Regions from separate parts of the Dorea hominis genome, predicted to be linked through region 1. Evidence: riboswitches for the same ligand, from Rfam matches in the RefSeq annotation. Region 1 holds a riboswitch; the other holds the start of a gene.

Region 1 (8,563 bases):
ATCGTTTCAGCGGAGAGACGATTACCTGATGGCAGACAGCGGCATCAAATCCAAGACCGGAACTGACAGCAAAACGGCGCCGGCAATAAGGCTTGCTGTCTGTTTCATATTCTGTCACTCCGATATTTAAGTATGCAAAACGGGAAGGCTTAAGGATATGTTTAAGTGCTGTGAGTGGATCCCGGGAAAGTCCCATGCTCCTTGCAAAATCATTGCTGGACCCAATCGGAATGTATCCAAGTGTGATGCCGGACAGATCGCTGATGCCGTCAATGACTTCATTTAAAGTGCCGTCACCGCCAAGAACAATCAGTGTTTCCAAAGATGGATCGGCACACAAATGAGCGGCAAGCTTCGAGGCATGCCGCTGATATTTAGTGAAAAAGACCTGATAAGAGATCTCGTTCTCTTTCAGATATTGTTCCAGTGTGTTCCAGACAGTCTGACCGAGGCCGCTTCTAGAACCGGGATTTACAAGAAAAGTGTACATGATTTAAAATGCTCCGTTCAGATAAGTCTCCAGACTTCGCTTCATATTTCCTTCAAAATCCGCATGTCCTTCTTTCAGACACCATTCAAAAACGTTACCGATCACGATCATACGGATATCGGTTGTAAGAGCTTCCAGATCTCCGGATATCTGTAAAATTCCGGCATCCATGCATTTCTGCAGATAATTGTGGACCGTAACGATCGGATAAGGACGCTCCGTACGGATGAGCGGGTTCAGAGACTGGTTCTTTGGTGTATAGTAATTCGACATAAATTCTACGCCCAGATCCTGGCAGTAATGTACATAATTCAGATAGACGTAGATGATCGCTTCTTTAGCTTCAGCCGGAGAAGCCGGAAGATCAAGAAAATCCGGATTGATGCTCGGCTGCTCTTCTATATAATAAGAAAGAAGATCGTCTTTTGTTTTGAAATGATGATAAAAACTTCCGTTGGAAACCCCAGCTTCGTCACAGATATTTTTAATCGACAATGCTTCATATCCGTCTTTTTGTAAAATATTTTTGGCAGCGGCGAAAATCCGAGCTTTCGTTTCCATAGACTTCTGCTGCTGCTTGGACAATGGTTTTGTTTGTACTGTTTGATTCATGATGATCAAGAATCTCCTTTTTCTTTTATGATAACCTTAAGTATAACATAATAAATAGCTGTTTTCAATAAAACAGAGTGAACTCTGTATTTACTGTTCCATTGCAAGAAAGAGACATTTTCGCTATAATAAGAAAGATTGTGGAAAGCCACAGAAAGTAACATTCAGAAAGGATATAATTATGGATATCAATCAGAAGATTACAGAAGAATTAGGCGTAAAAAAGTGGCAGGTAGAAGCGGCTGTAAAATTGATCGATGAAGGTAATACAATTCCATTTATCGCCAGATACAGAAAAGAAGCAACTGGTACACTGGACGACGAACAGCTTCGTAAATTATATGAAAGACTGACCTATTTACGGAATCTAGAGGAGAAGAAAGAACAGGTACTGGCAAGTATAGAAGAACAGGGAAAATTGACAGAAGAGCTGAAAGCAAAGATCGTTGCGGCACAGACACTGGTCGTGGTAGAAGATCTCTACCGTCCGTATCGCCCGAAACGAAGAACCCGTGCGACGATTGCGAAGGAAAAGGGACTGGAGCCACTGGCAGCACTGATTACTTTACAGAAAGCAAAAGAGCCGCTGGAGAAGCTGGCAGAAGACTATGTTAATAAAGAAAAAGGTGTAGAGACAGTCAAAGATGCGCTGGACGGCGCGAAGGATATTCTCGCAGAAGCAGTGTCTGATGAAGCGGCATACAGAAGCTGGATCCGTAAGAGAACCATGCAGAAAGGAACTCTTATTTCCACTGCAAAGGACGAAAAACAGGAGTCGGTTTATGAGATGTATTACGAATTTGAAGAAGCACTCAGCAAGCTGGCGGGACACCGCATCCTTGCGCTGAACCGTGGAGAGAAAGAGAAGTTCCTGACTGTAAAAGTAGAAGCACCGCAGGATGATATCTTACGATATCTGGAAAAACAGATCATCCGCACAGATAATCCGTATACGACTCCGGTACTTCAAGAAGTAGCAGAGGACAGTTATAAACGTCTGATCGCACCGGCAATCGAGCGGGAGATCCGGAGTGAACTGACGGAAAAAGCAGAGGATGGAGCAATCGAAGTGTTCGGAAAGAACTTAGAGCAGCTTCTCATGCAGCCTCCAATCACAGGAAGAACCGTGCTTGGCTGGGATCCGGCATTCCGAACCGGATGTAAACTTGCAGTTGTAGATCCGACCGGAAAAGTTATCGGTACAACAGTCATCTATCCTACTGCACCGACAACACCGAAGAAGATCCAGGCGTCCAAAGATTTATTAAAGAAGATCATTCCGAAGTATCACGTATCACTGATCTCAGTAGGAAATGGAACTGCATCCAGAGAATCTGAGCAGTTTATCGTAGAGTTATTAAAAGAGATTCCGGAAAAAGTAGAGTATATCATTGTAAATGAAGCAGGAGCTTCTGTATATTCGGCAAGTAAACTTGCTTCAGAAGAGTTCCCGAATTTTGATGTCGGGCAGAGAAGTGCAGCGTCCATTGCAAGACGACTGCAGGATCCGCTTGCTGAGCTTGTGAAGATCGATCCGAAATCGATCGGAGTCGGACAGTATCAGCATGACATGAACCAGAAGAAATTAAGCGAAGCACTTTCCGGTGTTGTAGAAGATTGCGTAAATAAAGTCGGTGTCGATCTGAATACAGCATCCGCACCGTTGCTTTCCTATATCTCCGGTATTTCTTCTGCGATTGCCAAAAATATCGTTGTATATCGTGAAGAAAATGGCAAATTTACAAACCGGAAACAATTATTAAAAGTAGCAAAGCTGGGACCGAAAGCATTTGAACAGTGTGCAGGTTTTATGCGTATCCAGGACGGAGATAATCCGTTAGATGCTACCAGCGTGCATCCGGAGTCCTATGCGGCAGCAGAAGAACTGTTGAAGAAGCAGGGATTTTCCGTAGATGATATCAAAGGAGGAAAACTGACAGGATTATCACTTACGATCCGTGATAAAAAACGTCTGGCAGAAGAGCTTGGAATCGGTGAGATCACACTGGAAGATATTGTAAAAGAATTGGAGAAACCGGGAAGAGATCCGCGAGATGAGATGCCAAAACCGATCCTCCGCACGGATGTTCTGGAAATGAAAGACCTGACAGAAGGCATGGTATTAAAAGGAACAGTGAGAAATGTCATTGATTTTGGAGCCTTTGTTGACATCGGTGTCCATCAGGACGGACTGGTACACATTTCAGAATTAAGCGATAAGAAATTTGTAAAACATCCACTGGAAGTAGTAAGCGTTGGTGATATCGTGGATGTCAAAGTTTTAAGTGTGGATCTTAAGAAAAAGAGAATCCAGCTGACAATGAAAGGTATTCAATAAAATAATTTTACAAAAGTAATTTAATAAAAAATACAAAAAAGCGAGAGGTGTTTAGTATGCAGAAAAATTGGGGAAAAACATTGTTCACACTTGCCGGAGTATTATTGGGGAATATCATTCTGGCATTTGCAGTTGCAGCATTTATCGTACCAACAGGTATTGTCATGGGAGGCGCAACCGGTATTGCACTTACGATCACACATTATGTGCCGATGTCCCTATCGGTTGTATTATTAGGTGTAAACGTCATATTGTTCCTGTCAGGAGCTTTTATACTCGGAAAAAAATTTGCAGTTACAACGATTGTAAGTACATTTTTATATCCGCTTTGCCTGTCAGTTGTCCAGAAGATACCGGGAATTACAACGCTGACAGATAATCAGCTGCTGTCCGCAATTTATGCGGGAGTGCTTATGGGAATTGGAATTGGTATCATTGTAAGAGTTGGTGCTTCTACAGGCGGAACCGATATCATAGCACTGATCCTGAACAAAGTGGCACATATTCCACTGGCACCGCTTATGTATGTGGTTGATTTTATTGTGCTTTCTTCACAGATCCTCTTTTCTAATTCAGAACAGGTGATGTACGGTATTTTGAATCTGGTGCTGACAACGGTACTACTAAATAAGGTGATGCTGCTTGGAACTTCACAGATACAGTTGTTTATCATATCTGAGAAATACGAAGAGATCCGGGAAGATTTATTATCCAAGCTCGATCTTGGAACAACGATGATCTATATTGAAAACGGTTATCGTCATGAAAAACAGAAAGGTGTTATGTGCATCATTCCGAACCGGAAACTGTATTCCACAAAAGAAATGATCCACAGCATCGATCCGTACGCATTTATTACGATCACACAGATCAATGAAGTGCGAGGTCAGGGATTTACTTTCGAACGTATCCGTTATCAGGAACTTCCGGAAGACCGGAAGTCGGCAGGTGACAGACAGTCTTAGATTTTTGAAAGTCAGACATAATGGATGTTTGTGTGAGATAATACTTCGGAAAAGTTTCACTTGCAATTTAAGAAGTACAGCACTATAATAAAAAACAAAGAGAAAGATTCTTCGGGGTCGGGTGAAAGTCCCAACCGGCGGTATAGTCCGCGACCCGGTATGATACGTACCGGCTGAATCGGTGTAATTCCGATACCGACAGTAAAGTCTGGATGAGAGAAGAGTTATGCATAGAAAAAGCAATATTATTACCCCGGTATTTTGTTTGATACCGGGGTTTTATTGTTGCAATAGGAAATTGATTTTCTTACTATATAAAAACTTCAGCAAGATGTAATGCATAGTTCCGGAAGTTTTCTTTCTAAATATAAGTATTTTAAAGGAGACCAACATATGAGTACAAGTACAAAAACAATGGCAGCAGCACAGACAAAGAACAGGACAAAGATCCGTGTAATGGCACAGGTTGGAATGTTATCTGCAATTGCATTAGTATTAATGCTTTTCGAGATTCCGCTTCCGTTTGCACCATCTTTTTACGAGATCGATTTCAGTGAAGTTCCGGTATTAGTCGGATGTTTTGCAATGGGACCACTGGCAGGAGCAACGATTGAATTCATCAAGATCATTCTGAACTTTGCGGTAAATGGAACCATGACAGCAGGGGTAGGTGAGATTGCTAACTTCCTGATCGGATGCGCATTTGTGGTACCGGCAGGTCTGATCTACAAGAAAAAGCATAACCGCACAGGCGCTATCGTTGGTATGATTAGCGGAACATTATTTATGACAATCCTTGGATGTTTCCTTAATGCATACGTATTATTACCGGCTTATGCAAAAGCGTTCCAGATGCCGATGGATGCACTGGTTGGCATGGGAACAGCAGTGAACAGCCACATTACAAGCGTTACAACGCTTGTAATCTTTGCAATCGTGCCATTTAACCTGTTAAAAGGTGTGCTGGTATCGTTGATCGTATTTTTGATCTATAAGAAGATCAGCCCGATATTCCATATGGGAAGATAGAAGAAAATATTAGATAATGATGAAAAAAAGAAGGACAGAGCCTTGATTTTTAGGGTTCTGTCCTTGCTTGTATTATAATGCAGTTTTCAGCAAGTTGCCATCTGGTGGGAAATACAGGTTTTAATTTTTTTGAAAAAATATCCAAAAAAACTAGAACCAGGCTTCAAAAAATCTGTGAATCTCTTGAAATATTCCCGTAACCGTGTATAATAAACTTTGTTCGGTAATTTTGAACATAAAGTATAGTAATAGAAAACTCCAGAACGAAAATATATCTCGGAGGTGATAGGGTGGATATCGGAAAGAAATTGAAAGAACTGCGTTTGCAAAATGACCTGACGCTGAATGATCTGGCATCCAGAAGCGAGCTGTCAAAAGGCTTTCTGTCCCAGGTGGAGAGAAATCTGACAACGCCGAGTATCGCAACGCTGGAAGATATTCTGGAAGCGCTTGGAAGTAATCTGTCAGACTTTTTCCATGAGGAAGAAGAGCATCAGATTGTATTCGGACAGCAGGATTTTTTTGTGGATGAACAGGAAGGTTTTCAGATTGAGTGGATTGTGCCTAATGCACAAAAGAACCAGATGGAGCCTATTATTTTAACATTGGCGCCACATCAGAAAAGCCGGGAAGTGTCGGCGTTTCAGGGAGAAGAATTTGGCTATGTATTAAAAGGCAGCATAACAATTGTGCGTGGCAAGAAGAAATATAAAGTAAAGGCGAAGGAAACGTTTTATATGGATGGTTCCAGAAGCCATTATTTATATAATCATGGGAGCGGGGAAGCAAAAGTATTGTGGATCACCAACCCGCCGATGTTTTAAACAGACGAGAACGATAAAAGGCTGAGATATTATAGCTGACAGATTATAGAAGGGAGACGTGAGATGGAAGAGAATAAGATCATTGAATTCCGCAACATTGTCAAAAGTTTTGACAGCCAGGTTGTGTTAAAAGGAATCAATCTTGACATTTATGAAAATGAATTTGTAACACTGCTCGGGCCAAGTGGCTGCGGTAAGACAACACTTCTTCGGATTCTGGGAGGATTCCTGGAAGCAGACGAAGGAAGTGTGATTTTTGATGGCGAGGAGATCAGTAATAAGCCGCCGTATGAGCGGGAACTGAACACGGTGTTTCAGAAATACGCACTCTTTCCACATCTGAGTGTTTATGAAAATATTGCATTTGGGCTTAAGATAAAAAAAGTCGGAAAAGACATCATTGACCAGAAAGTCATGAAGATGTTAAAGCTTATCGGACTGGAAGGATTTGAAGACAAGAATACAACACTGCTTTCAGGAGGCCAGCAGCAGCGTGTTGCAATTGCAAGAGCGCTTGTCAATGAGCCGAAAGTGCTGCTTCTTGATGAGCCGCTTGCTGCGCTTGACCTGAAACTCAGAAAAGAGATGCAGTATGAGTTGAAACGGATCCAGCAGGAGGTCGGTATCACCTTTATTTTCGTAACACATGATCAGGAAGAGGCACTTACGATGTCGGATAAGATCGTTGTTATGAAAAATGGTGAGATCCAGCAGATCGGTTCGCCGCAGGATATTTACAATGAACCGGCAAACCGTTTCGTAGCGAACTTTATCGGTGAAAGCAACATTTTATCAGGAACGATGATTGATGATTATAAAGTCATGTTTGATGATATTGTATTTGACTGCGTGGATTATGGATTTAAGAAGAATGAAAAAGTAGACGTTGTCATCCGTCCGGAAGATATTGATATTGTAGATGTAAAAGACGGTAAGATGACCGGAGAAGTTTTGAGTGTGCTGTTCAAAGGTGTTCATTATGAAATCATGGTGGAGACAGTTCCGGGGACCAGCGTTACGGTAAATATGCGTGTCATCCGCAACCACGAAGTGACAAGTGAAGACGGAAAAGAAAAAATCAGTGCAAACAACTTCTATGTTGATGTTGACGATGTGGAAGAAATGGATGATAAAGAGATTATCGCGTTCTCCAATGCGCAGGCATGGGAAGTAGAGACAGATGATTATATATCCATTGCAAAAGTAGAATACGAACTGGAGAAAGAAGAAGGACAGTATCCGGTTACATTTACAACCGCAGATGGAACAAGCATCGAGAGAACAATCTTTGTAGTCAACCAGCCGTTCGTTAAGAATGAAAAGGCAAATGAAGCGGTTATGGCGTTCAACTTCTTCAAAACAGTAGATGAGATCAATGATTCACAGGCATTGGATACAGATCTGAAAACATGGGCAAATGCACAGGGCTGGAAGTTAAGCGATGAAGATCAAAGTGTGGACATCAGTGTAGATTATGACTTTGAACCGGAAGAAGTGACAGAAGGTGTATATCAGATCACATTTTCAACAACCGGTCGCGAATTTAAGATCCATACGACTGATTATTCGGAGGAAGGACAGGAGGTCGGCCTGACATTCTTCCCGGAAGATATTCATGTCATGTCAAAGGTGGTGTACTAGATGAAACGTTTTCAGCAGCTTGCATGGCCGTATATCGTGTGGGCAGTGATGATGCTTGTTCTTCCGATGGCACTGATCGCACTGTATTCTGTAATGAATCAAGGCAACAGCATCATTTCTTTCTCGTTCACACTGGAACATTATGCCAAATTTTTTACCGATCCGGATTTCTTATTAATCCTCTGGCGTTCCATACTGATTGCGGTGAAGACAACCGTTTTATGTCTGCTTCTCGGCTATCCGATCGCATATTATATAGCAAGAAGCACAGAAAAAGTACAGAATATATTGATTTTATGCATTACACTGCCGATGTGGATCAACATGCTTGTGCGAACATACGCATGGATCGGACTTCTGAGCAACGGTGGTATTTTTCAGAAAATACTTGGATTTTTCGGACTTGGAAATGTAGAGCTTCTCTATACAGAGGGCGCCGTACTGCTCGGTATGGTATATAACTTCCTTCCGTTTATGATCCTGCAGATCCAGACGTCCTTAAGCAAGATGGATTATTCGCTGATCGAAGCGAGTGCGGATCTCGGGGCCAGTCCCGCACAGACTTTCCGCAGAATTACTTTGCCACTTTCCATGCCGGGAGTAATTAATGGAATTACGCTCGTATTCCTTCCGGCAGTCAGCTCGTTCTTTATTCCGAAGCTGC
Region 2 (8,563 bases), on a different contig from region 1:
CCGCGGATAACCGCGCCAAGACAAATCACTGCATCGTACTTTCCGCTTTTTGCCATTTTCGATGCAACCAGTGGGATTTCAAATGCTCCCGGTACCCATGCGATATCTACATCTTCGTCTTTCACATCATGTCTGAGCAATCCATCCATTGCTCCGCCTACCAGCTTTGATGTGATAAATTCATTAAATCGTCCTGCTACGATTCCTACTTTCATGTCTGTTGCAACTAATTTTCCTTCTAATGTATTCATGTCTTATCCTCTTTTCTTTTTCAGAGTCATTTCCGGCTCTGTTTTATTTATGTATTGTTCCTGAACAATCTGCTTCTATCAAAATTATCCCTCTGTTTTGTCTGTTTAAAATTGTAATAAATGTCCCATACGTTCCTGCTTTGTCTTCAAATATTTCAAATCATAATTCGTTGCATCCATCTGGATCGGCACGCGCTCGCTGATCTCCATTCCGTAATCCTGGAGCTGATATACTTTATCCGGATTGTTTGTCAGAAGACGAAGCGAACGGATTCCAAGCTCTCTTAAAATCTGTGCTCCGATATAATACTCTCTCTGGTCTGCCTCAAATCCCAGTGCCAGATTTGCATCCAGTGTATCCATTCCATTATCCTGCAGACAATAAGCCTTTAATTTATTAACCAGACCGATTCCGCGTCCTTCCTGCCGCATATATAAAAGTACTCCACGTCCTTCTTTTGCAATTTCTTTCATGGAACATTCAAACTGCTGTCCACAGTCGCAACGGAGAGATCCAAATACATCTCCGGTAAGGCACTCCGAATGTACCCGGCATAACACATTTTCTCCCTCTCCGATCTCGCCCATAACAAGCGCAATGTGATGTTCCTGATTCAATTTATTCACATAACAATACGCAGTAAATAATCCGTATTTTGTCGGCATCTTCGTTACTGCCTCGCAGGAAACGAGTGTTTCTTTTACTTTTCTGTACTCCTGCAGCTCTTTGATAGTCATTGTCGGAATTCCATGTTTTTCTGCAAATGCTTTTAATTCGCTTGTACGCATCATCGTACCGTCTTCCTTCATGATCTCACAACACAGCCCACATTCTTTAAGCCCGGCTAAGCGCATAAGATCTACGGTTGCTTCTGTATGTCCGTTCCGTACCAGCACACCGCCGTCTCTTGCAACCAGCGGGAACATATGTCCCGGTCGCCTGAAATCTTCCGGTTTTGCACCGTCTTCAATGCATTTTCTTGCTGTAAATCCACGTTCCTCTGCTGATATTCCGGTTGTTGTATCCACATGGTCAATAGATACGGTAAACGCAGTTTCGTGATTATCTGTATTGTGTGCAACCATTGGTGCCAGTGAAAGGCTTGCTGCTACTTCTTTGCTCATCGGCATACAGATTAGCCCTTTCGCATGCACTGCCATAAAGTTTACATTTTCTGTTGTCGCATACTGTGCCGCACAGATCAGATCACCTTCATTCTCTCTGGTCTCGTCATCCATAACAAGAATATTTTTCCCATCCCGCAATGCTTGTAAAGCATTTTCTATCTTTTGAAATTCCATAGTTTCTCTCCTTCTATTTGACTAAATTATTAATTCTCTGCTGAACCTGTCATCGACAGTTTCCTCTTGATCTCCTGTCTGTTAATACCCGTAACGTTCCAGAAATTCTGCCGTAATTCCACCTGATTTTGAAGATTTACCATTTTTTCTATCTGTATTTCCTTCTGGTTTCTGCAAATTACTGTTCCTTTCCCGCAAGAATTTTTCCACATATTTTCCGATACAGTCTGTTTCCAGGTTTACCGGATCCCCCACTTTCTTTTCCTGCAGTGCAGTATGATTCAGTGTATGTGGAATAACAGATACCTGAAAGGTTTTATCGTCAACTGCCGCTACTGTCAGACTGATTCCATCGATTGTGATCGATCCTTTTTCTACTATGTAGTGTAGTATCCCAGCTGTTGTTTCAACCGTATACCATATTGCAATACTGTCTCTTTGCATTTTGCGGATTGTGCCTGTCCCATCGATATGTCCACTGACAATGTGACCGCCAAATCTTCCGTTTGCCGCCATTGCCCGTTCCAGATTCACTTTGCTTCCTCTTCTAAGAAGTTTAAGGGAAGTCCGGTTCATTGTCTCATGCATAACATCTGCACAAAAACTGTCCGTGTCATATTTCGTCACTGTCAGACAAATACCGTTGACGGCGATGCTGTCTCCTATATGAATATCTTTTAATATTTCCTTTGTCTGGATCTGAAGACGGATTGAGGCATCTTCTGTCCTGATACTGCTTACCTTTCCAACCTCTTCTATGATTCCTGTAAACATTTATATTTCACATCGCTTTCTATTAAAAAATCTTCTCCGATCTGTTTGAGCCGACTGTTCACCAGTTGATATGCATCTGCCGGTTCATCAACGCCCATACCGCCTACCGGTCCGATTCCGGTGCCCCCGAAAATCTTCGGTGCAATATAAGTCTGTACACGGTCCACAATCTGTGCTTCTAATGCATTTGCATTTAATGTGCCGCCTCCTTCCAGCAAAATGCTGTCAATTCCAAGTGCTCCGATTTTCTGTACAAGCTCTTTAAGATCTATTTTCCCATTCTTCTTACTGACCACCAGAACTTCACAGCCTGCTTTTTGATAAAGTTCTATTTTCTCTCGGTTTGTTTCACATGTTGCAAAAATTGTCCTTACCTGCCTTGCTGTCTTCACAATCTGCGAACCCGTTGAAGTGCGAAGTGACGTATCACAAATGATACGGACCGGATCTTTTCCATTGGCAATCCGGCAGGTCAAAAGCGGATCATCTTTTCTGACTGTTTCACTTCCTACCATGATCGCCTGATATTCCAGTCTTGTTTTCTGAACGCACATTCTTGCCGTCTCACCGGTAATCCATTTGGATTTTCCGCTTGCAGTTGCAATCTTTCCGTCCATCGTCATTGCATATTTCATTAATACATAAGGAATTTTTGTTGTTATATATTTCCGAAAAATATGTGTCAGTTCCATGCATTCTTTTTCCAGAACCCCAACTTCTACTTCCACGCCTTTTGATTTCAAAAGCGCAATACTTTTTCCCGCCATCAAAGGATTCGGATCTGTCATTCCTACAACAACTTTTCGAATCCTGTGTTCTAAGATTGCTTCCGTACATGGCGGCGTCTTTCCATAATGACAACAAGGTTCCAAAGTCACATAAAGAGTTGCTCCTTCCGAAGATTCTTTACAGTTCTTTAATGCATTGCGCTCTGCATGCAGTCCGCCATAATATTCGTGATAACCTTCCCCGATAATTTTTCCGTCTTTGACAACCACCGCACCTACCAGCGGATTCGGGTTCACTCTTCCCTTTCCTTTTTCAGCAAGCGTAATCGCACGCTGCATATAAAATTCTTTCTCATCTGTCATTCCTTTTTCACCTCCTGTTTTCTACAGCAATAAAACACGCTTTGCGAGTTTTATTTGCTGATTAGCGGTCGTTAAATGCAACCATTCAAGCATGGCGCATTTTCCTCGTCGCCATAACAAAAAAGAAAATGCCTTGAATTCTACCTCATTCAAGACATTTAAAAGTTTCTTTTGATTATTTTATCAGATATAAAATATAAAAAGCTCTGAAATGGATGTTCATTCCAGAGCTAAATGTTCAAATCTGATTCTTCGTATTGCTTATCAAAGATTCTTCTCATCTTCTTTCATCCAGACTATACTGTCGGCTTCGGAATCTCACCGAATCATACCTTACGGCTCGCGGGCTTTACCGCCGGTAGGGACTTACACCCTGCCCTGAAGATAGTTATTCAATTGACTGCCTTTATTATAGCACTGCGCAAGAATCTGTCAAGAGAGAGTTTTATCCCCACACTTCTTCTGCTACTTCTTTAACGAGTGCAAGTTTTGCCCATTGTTCTTCTTCTGTAAGTTTGTTTCCAATCTCGCAGGAAGCGAATCCACACTGCGGACTTAAACACAGACGGGAAAGTGGTATATATTTTGCAGCTTCATGAATTCTTGCAATAATCTTGTCTTTGTCTTCCAGTTGCGCAGATTTTGTTGTCACAAGTCCGAGTACAACTTTCTTCTCGCCCGATACGGCTGCCAACGGCTCAAATCCACCGGAGCGCTCATCGTCAAATTCCAGATAATATGTGTCTACATTTTCTCTTGCAAATAATACTTTTGCAACGCTGTCATATGCTCCGCTGCTTGCATAAGTAGAATGAAAATTACCGCGGCATACATGTGTATTGATGATCATATCCCCTGGTTTTCCTTCAATTGCAAGATTATTAATACGAACAAGCTGCTCTTTGATCGCTTCCAATCCTTCTTCATCTGTTCCGAAAAATGCTTTTGCATTTGGATCTACCAGCATGCCCCAGGAGCAGTCATCTAATTGTAAATTTCTGCATCCTGCTGCATACAGATCTTTGATCACTTTACGGTATCCTTCTGCAATATCCTGCACCAATTCTTCTGTATCTTCATAATATTTGCTCGTATTCGGCATTGCAAATGGCATGATCATCTGTTCTAAAAACTGTGCCGGAGCAGGAATTGTCTGTTTTGCAACTGTGTTTTCATCTTCCAGTGCTTTCACAAAACGGAAATGCTCTACAAACGGATGCTCTCCTGTTACAGCTACTTTTCCTGTCAGGTAAGTGTCATCGATCATAGCTGCTTCCCCGTGGAACGGAAGTCCTGTCTCTGTTTTGCTGTGTCCGACTCCGTCAAATCCCCACATGAAATCCAGATGCCAGGTTGCTCTTCTGAACTCTCCGTCTGTGAGCACTTTGTATCCTGCTGCCTTCTGTTTTTCAACCAGTGCGCGGATTTCCTGATCTTCTACACTTGTCAGTCCTTCTTTTGTAATGGTTCCTGCCTCATATTTGCTTCTTGCCACTTTCAGCGCTTCCGGACGCAAAAAGCTTCCTACATAATCATATCGAAATGGTGTGTTCTGTTTTGCCATTGTAATTCCTCCTCTGTAATCTATTTTTATTTGCTTTGGTATCTTGTGTACAATGGCTATTATATCGGCATTCCTGTTATTCGTAAAATACACAAAAATAGTTGTTTGTCATAACTTTAAGCTATATCAAGCAACTATTTCTTATATGCATTATTTATAATTAAACGCTAATAAACTATGGTGACAGCGGATTTGTAGCATATTTCCGCAGTGCCTTAAGATACGCATCTCCAAGTTTACTCGGATGAAATTTCTTATGCAACAGAATTCCAATCTCCATCTCCCCTTCTTCATCCAGCGGAACTGCAACAATGTCTGAACTATTCAGATTTTCATCAATCACACCACTGCATACCGTATATCCATTCAGACCGATCAGCAGATTAAATAATGTTGCCCGGTCTCTTACACGGATATTTTTCGGACGCTCTACCATGCTGAATATTTCCTCCGAAAAATAAAATGCATTATGCTCTCCCTGTTCAAACGACAGGTACGGATATGGTTTCAGTTCTTCCATTGTCACGCTTTTCCTGCCTGCAAGCGGACTTCCGGAACTTACAAAAATATGCGGTCGTGCGACAAACAGTCTCTCAAAGCAGAGATCATTCGACTTCAGAAGCTTGTCGATCACCGCTTCATTAAAGCAGTTCTTATATAAGATTCCGATTTCACTTTTCAGACTTGCCACATCTTCAATGATTTCATATGTCTGTGTTTCGCGTAGAGAAAAATCATATTTTTCATTTCCATATTCTTTAATCAAGTCAACAAAAGCGTTTACTGCGAAAGAATAATGTTGCGTCGATACACAGAATTCCTGTTTTCTGGCACTTTTATTCATGTATTTTTCTTCCAGAAGTTCTGCCTGTTCCAACACCTGTCTTGCATATGCAAGAAATTCTTCACCGTCTTTTGATACAACAATTCCTTTGTTGGTCCGCTCAAAGATCCGCACATGCATTTCTTTTTCCAGCTCTTTGATTGATTTTGTCAGACTCGGCTGTGAAATAAACAGTTCTTTTGCAGCTTCTGTCATCGTACCTGCCTTTGCAACTGTAACTACATATTTTAATTGTGCCAGTGTCATCCTCCCTGCTCCTTTCTGTGTGGCATTTGGTGTTATCATACTTTCTTTTTCCTTTCATTGTCAACTTTTTTTGCTTCTTGTCTTGAATCCCCTATTACCCTCCGCTATAATAGGTTATTGATGATTGGAGGAAAAAAATATGATTTCTACAAAAGGCAGGTATGCCCTTCGCGTTATGTTAGATCTTGCCATGCAAGATCCTGAGCGTTATATTCCGCTGAAGGAAATTGCCTCAAGGCAGGAACTCTCAGAAAAATATCTGGAGATCATCCTGAAAACACTTGTAAAACAGAAACTATTACGGGGTATGCGTGGAAAAGGCGGCGGATATCAGCTGACACGTGCACCGAAAGACTATACCGTTGGCGAGATTCTCATGCTTACCGAAGGTAATTTATCTTCCGTAGCCTGTCTTGCACCGGATGCTGAATCCTGTGACCGTGCTTCGTGCTGTCTCACATTACCAATGTGGCAAAAATTCGATTCTATGGTGCATGATTTCTTTTTTGGCATTACCTTAGCCGACCTTTTGGAAAATCGCTCTGGTCAAACAACAGAAAATCAATCACAGGAGTTGTAACAAATGAAATTTATTAAACAATTTGGCATTATTCTTGCCATCTCTTTTATCGGAGAGATTATGAATTATCTGATTCCTCTCCCGGTTCCGGCAAGTATCTACGGTCTTGTTCTGATGCTTCTCTGTCTGCATTTTGGAATTGTACATATTGATTCCGTGAAGGATTCCGGCAAATTTCTCATAGAAATCATGCCACTCATGTTCATTCCTGCGGCCGTAGGTCTGATCGAATCCTGGAAAACCATCGGTTCCAAAATCGGAACTTACCTTATTATAACGGTATTATCTACCATCTTTGTTATGATTGTCGCCGGTCACACGACACAGGCATTTATCCGCTTTTCAAAAAGCAAAGACAATCAGGAAAGGAAGGACTCATGAATTTTTTTGAAAACTCTGTCTTCTTCGGCGTCACAATAAGTCTGATCGCTTATGGCTTTGGTCACGCCCTACAGGGCAAGTTTAAGCTGGCTATACTGAACCCGCTCCTCATCTCTGTGGCATCTATTATCGCCCTGCTTGCGGTCACCCACATTGATTACAAAGCTTATTACAGTGGCGCACAGTACCTGAGTTATCTGCTCACGCCTGCAACCGTCTGTCTGGCAATTCCATTGTATGAACAGTTCGAGCTGCTGAAGAAAAATCTGGCTGCTGTCATATGTGGAATCTTCTCCGGAGTTTTTGCATCCTTATGTTCCATTCTTGCAATGGCTGTATTCTTCGGCTTATCCCACAAAGAATACATTACATTCCTTCCGAAGTCTATTACAACAGCAATTGGCATTGGTGTATCAGAAGAGCTTGGCGGATATGTGACATTAACGGTTGCCGTAATTATCCTGACCGGTATTCTCGGTAATATTATTGCGCCGTTTATCTGTCGCCATTTCCGAATTACAGAACCGATTGCACGCGGAATTGCTATTGGAAGTGCTTCGCACGCCATCGGTACTGCAAGAGCTATGGAAATGGGCGAGATTGAAGGTGCAATGAGCAGTCTTTCCATCGCGGTGTCGGGACTTATCACAGTTATCGGTGCATCCATATTTGCACAATTTATGTAATATCAAATAACTATGGAGGATTCTTTATGCGAAAACTTGTAATTTATCTTTCGAGTTATAAAAAAGAGAGCTTTCTGGCTCCCTTTTTCAAACTTCTGGAAGTCGTTTTCGATCTGATCGTACCACTGGTTGTGGCACGGATCATCGACGTGGGCATTGTGAACAATGACCGCATTTACATTTTACAGCAATTTCTTATCCTGCTCCTGATGGCAGCAATCGGACTTGCCTGCAGCTTTACGGCACAATTTTACGCCGCAAGAGCCAGCGTAGGCTTTGCTACAAAAGTAAGACAGGCTCTGTTCGACCATATTCAGACGCTTTCCTTTACAGAGCTGGATACACTTGGTACAGACACGCTGATCACAAGGATCACCGATGATGTAAACCAGGTACAGAACGGTCTGAATCTTGGGCTTCGTCTTCTTCTTAGAAGTCCTTTTATTGTAATCGGTGCAATGGTTATGGCATTTATGATCAATGTGCGCTGTGCCCTGATCTTTGTTCTGGCGATCCCGATTTTATTTGTCGTCGTATTTTCAATCATGCTTGTCAGCATCCCGCTTTTCAAAAAAGTACAGGGACACTTAGATCATGTAACCGGGCTTACGCGCGAGAATTTAACCGGTGTACGTGTTATCCGGGCTTTCTCCCAGGAAGAAAGCTCTGTCCGCGACTTTGACAGTGCCAACCTCGCTCTGACAAAATTAAATGAATTTGTCGGACGTATTTCTGCATTGTTAAATCCACTGACTTATCTGTTGATCAATATGGCAACGGTCTTTCTGATCTACAAAGCCGGAATTGAAGTAAATCTTGGAAATTTAAAGCAGGGACAGGTCGT

The links. A riboswitch is a leader RNA that binds a small molecule or an ion and turns the genes downstream of it on or off. The one in region 1 is predicted to bind FMN.
Region 2: linked by a shared signal. The riboswitch ahead of ribD (bifunctional diaminohydroxyphosphoribosylaminopyrimidine deaminase/5-amino-6-(5-phosphoribosylamino)uracil reductase RibD) and the one ahead of H8S07_RS10785 (ECF transporter S component) in region 1 are both predicted to bind FMN.

Annotation. Positions count from the first base shown of each region.
Region 1 is NZ_JACOOY010000014.1:37,049-45,611, reverse strand. Features, by position in the region: gene H8S07_RS10805 (diacylglycerol/lipid kinase family protein) at 1-490, opposite strand, end outside; gene H8S07_RS10800 (TetR/AcrR family transcriptional regulator) at 494-1,102, opposite strand; gene H8S07_RS10795 (Tex family protein) at 1,284-3,440, shown strand; gene H8S07_RS10790 (YitT family protein) at 3,497-4,405, shown strand; FMN riboswitch at 4,509-4,633, shown strand; gene H8S07_RS10785 (ECF transporter S component) at 4,799-5,434, shown strand; gene H8S07_RS10780 (helix-turn-helix domain-containing protein) at 5,725-6,258, shown strand; partial or broken gene H8S07_RS14785 (ABC transporter ATP-binding protein) at 6,322-7,401, shown strand; gene H8S07_RS10770 (ABC transporter permease) at 7,900-8,563, shown strand, end outside.
Region 2 is NZ_JACOOY010000015.1:29,121-37,683, reverse strand. Features, by position in the region: gene ribH (6,7-dimethyl-8-ribityllumazine synthase) at 1-251, opposite strand, end outside; gene H8S07_RS11210 (bifunctional 3,4-dihydroxy-2-butanone-4-phosphate synthase/GTP cyclohydrolase II) at 357-1,553, opposite strand; gene H8S07_RS11205 (riboflavin synthase) at 1,635-2,327, opposite strand; gene ribD (bifunctional diaminohydroxyphosphoribosylaminopyrimidine deaminase/5-amino-6-(5-phosphoribosylamino)uracil reductase RibD) at 2,309-3,418, opposite strand; FMN riboswitch at 3,694-3,808, opposite strand; gene H8S07_RS11195 (5-methyltetrahydropteroyltriglutamate--homocysteine S-methyltransferase) at 3,864-4,982, opposite strand; gene H8S07_RS11190 (LysR family transcriptional regulator) at 5,158-6,072, opposite strand; gene H8S07_RS11185 (RrF2 family transcriptional regulator) at 6,212-6,652, shown strand; gene H8S07_RS11180 (CidA/LrgA family protein) at 6,656-7,033, shown strand; gene H8S07_RS11175 (LrgB family protein) at 7,030-7,719, shown strand; gene H8S07_RS11170 (ABC transporter ATP-binding protein) at 7,746-8,563, shown strand, end outside.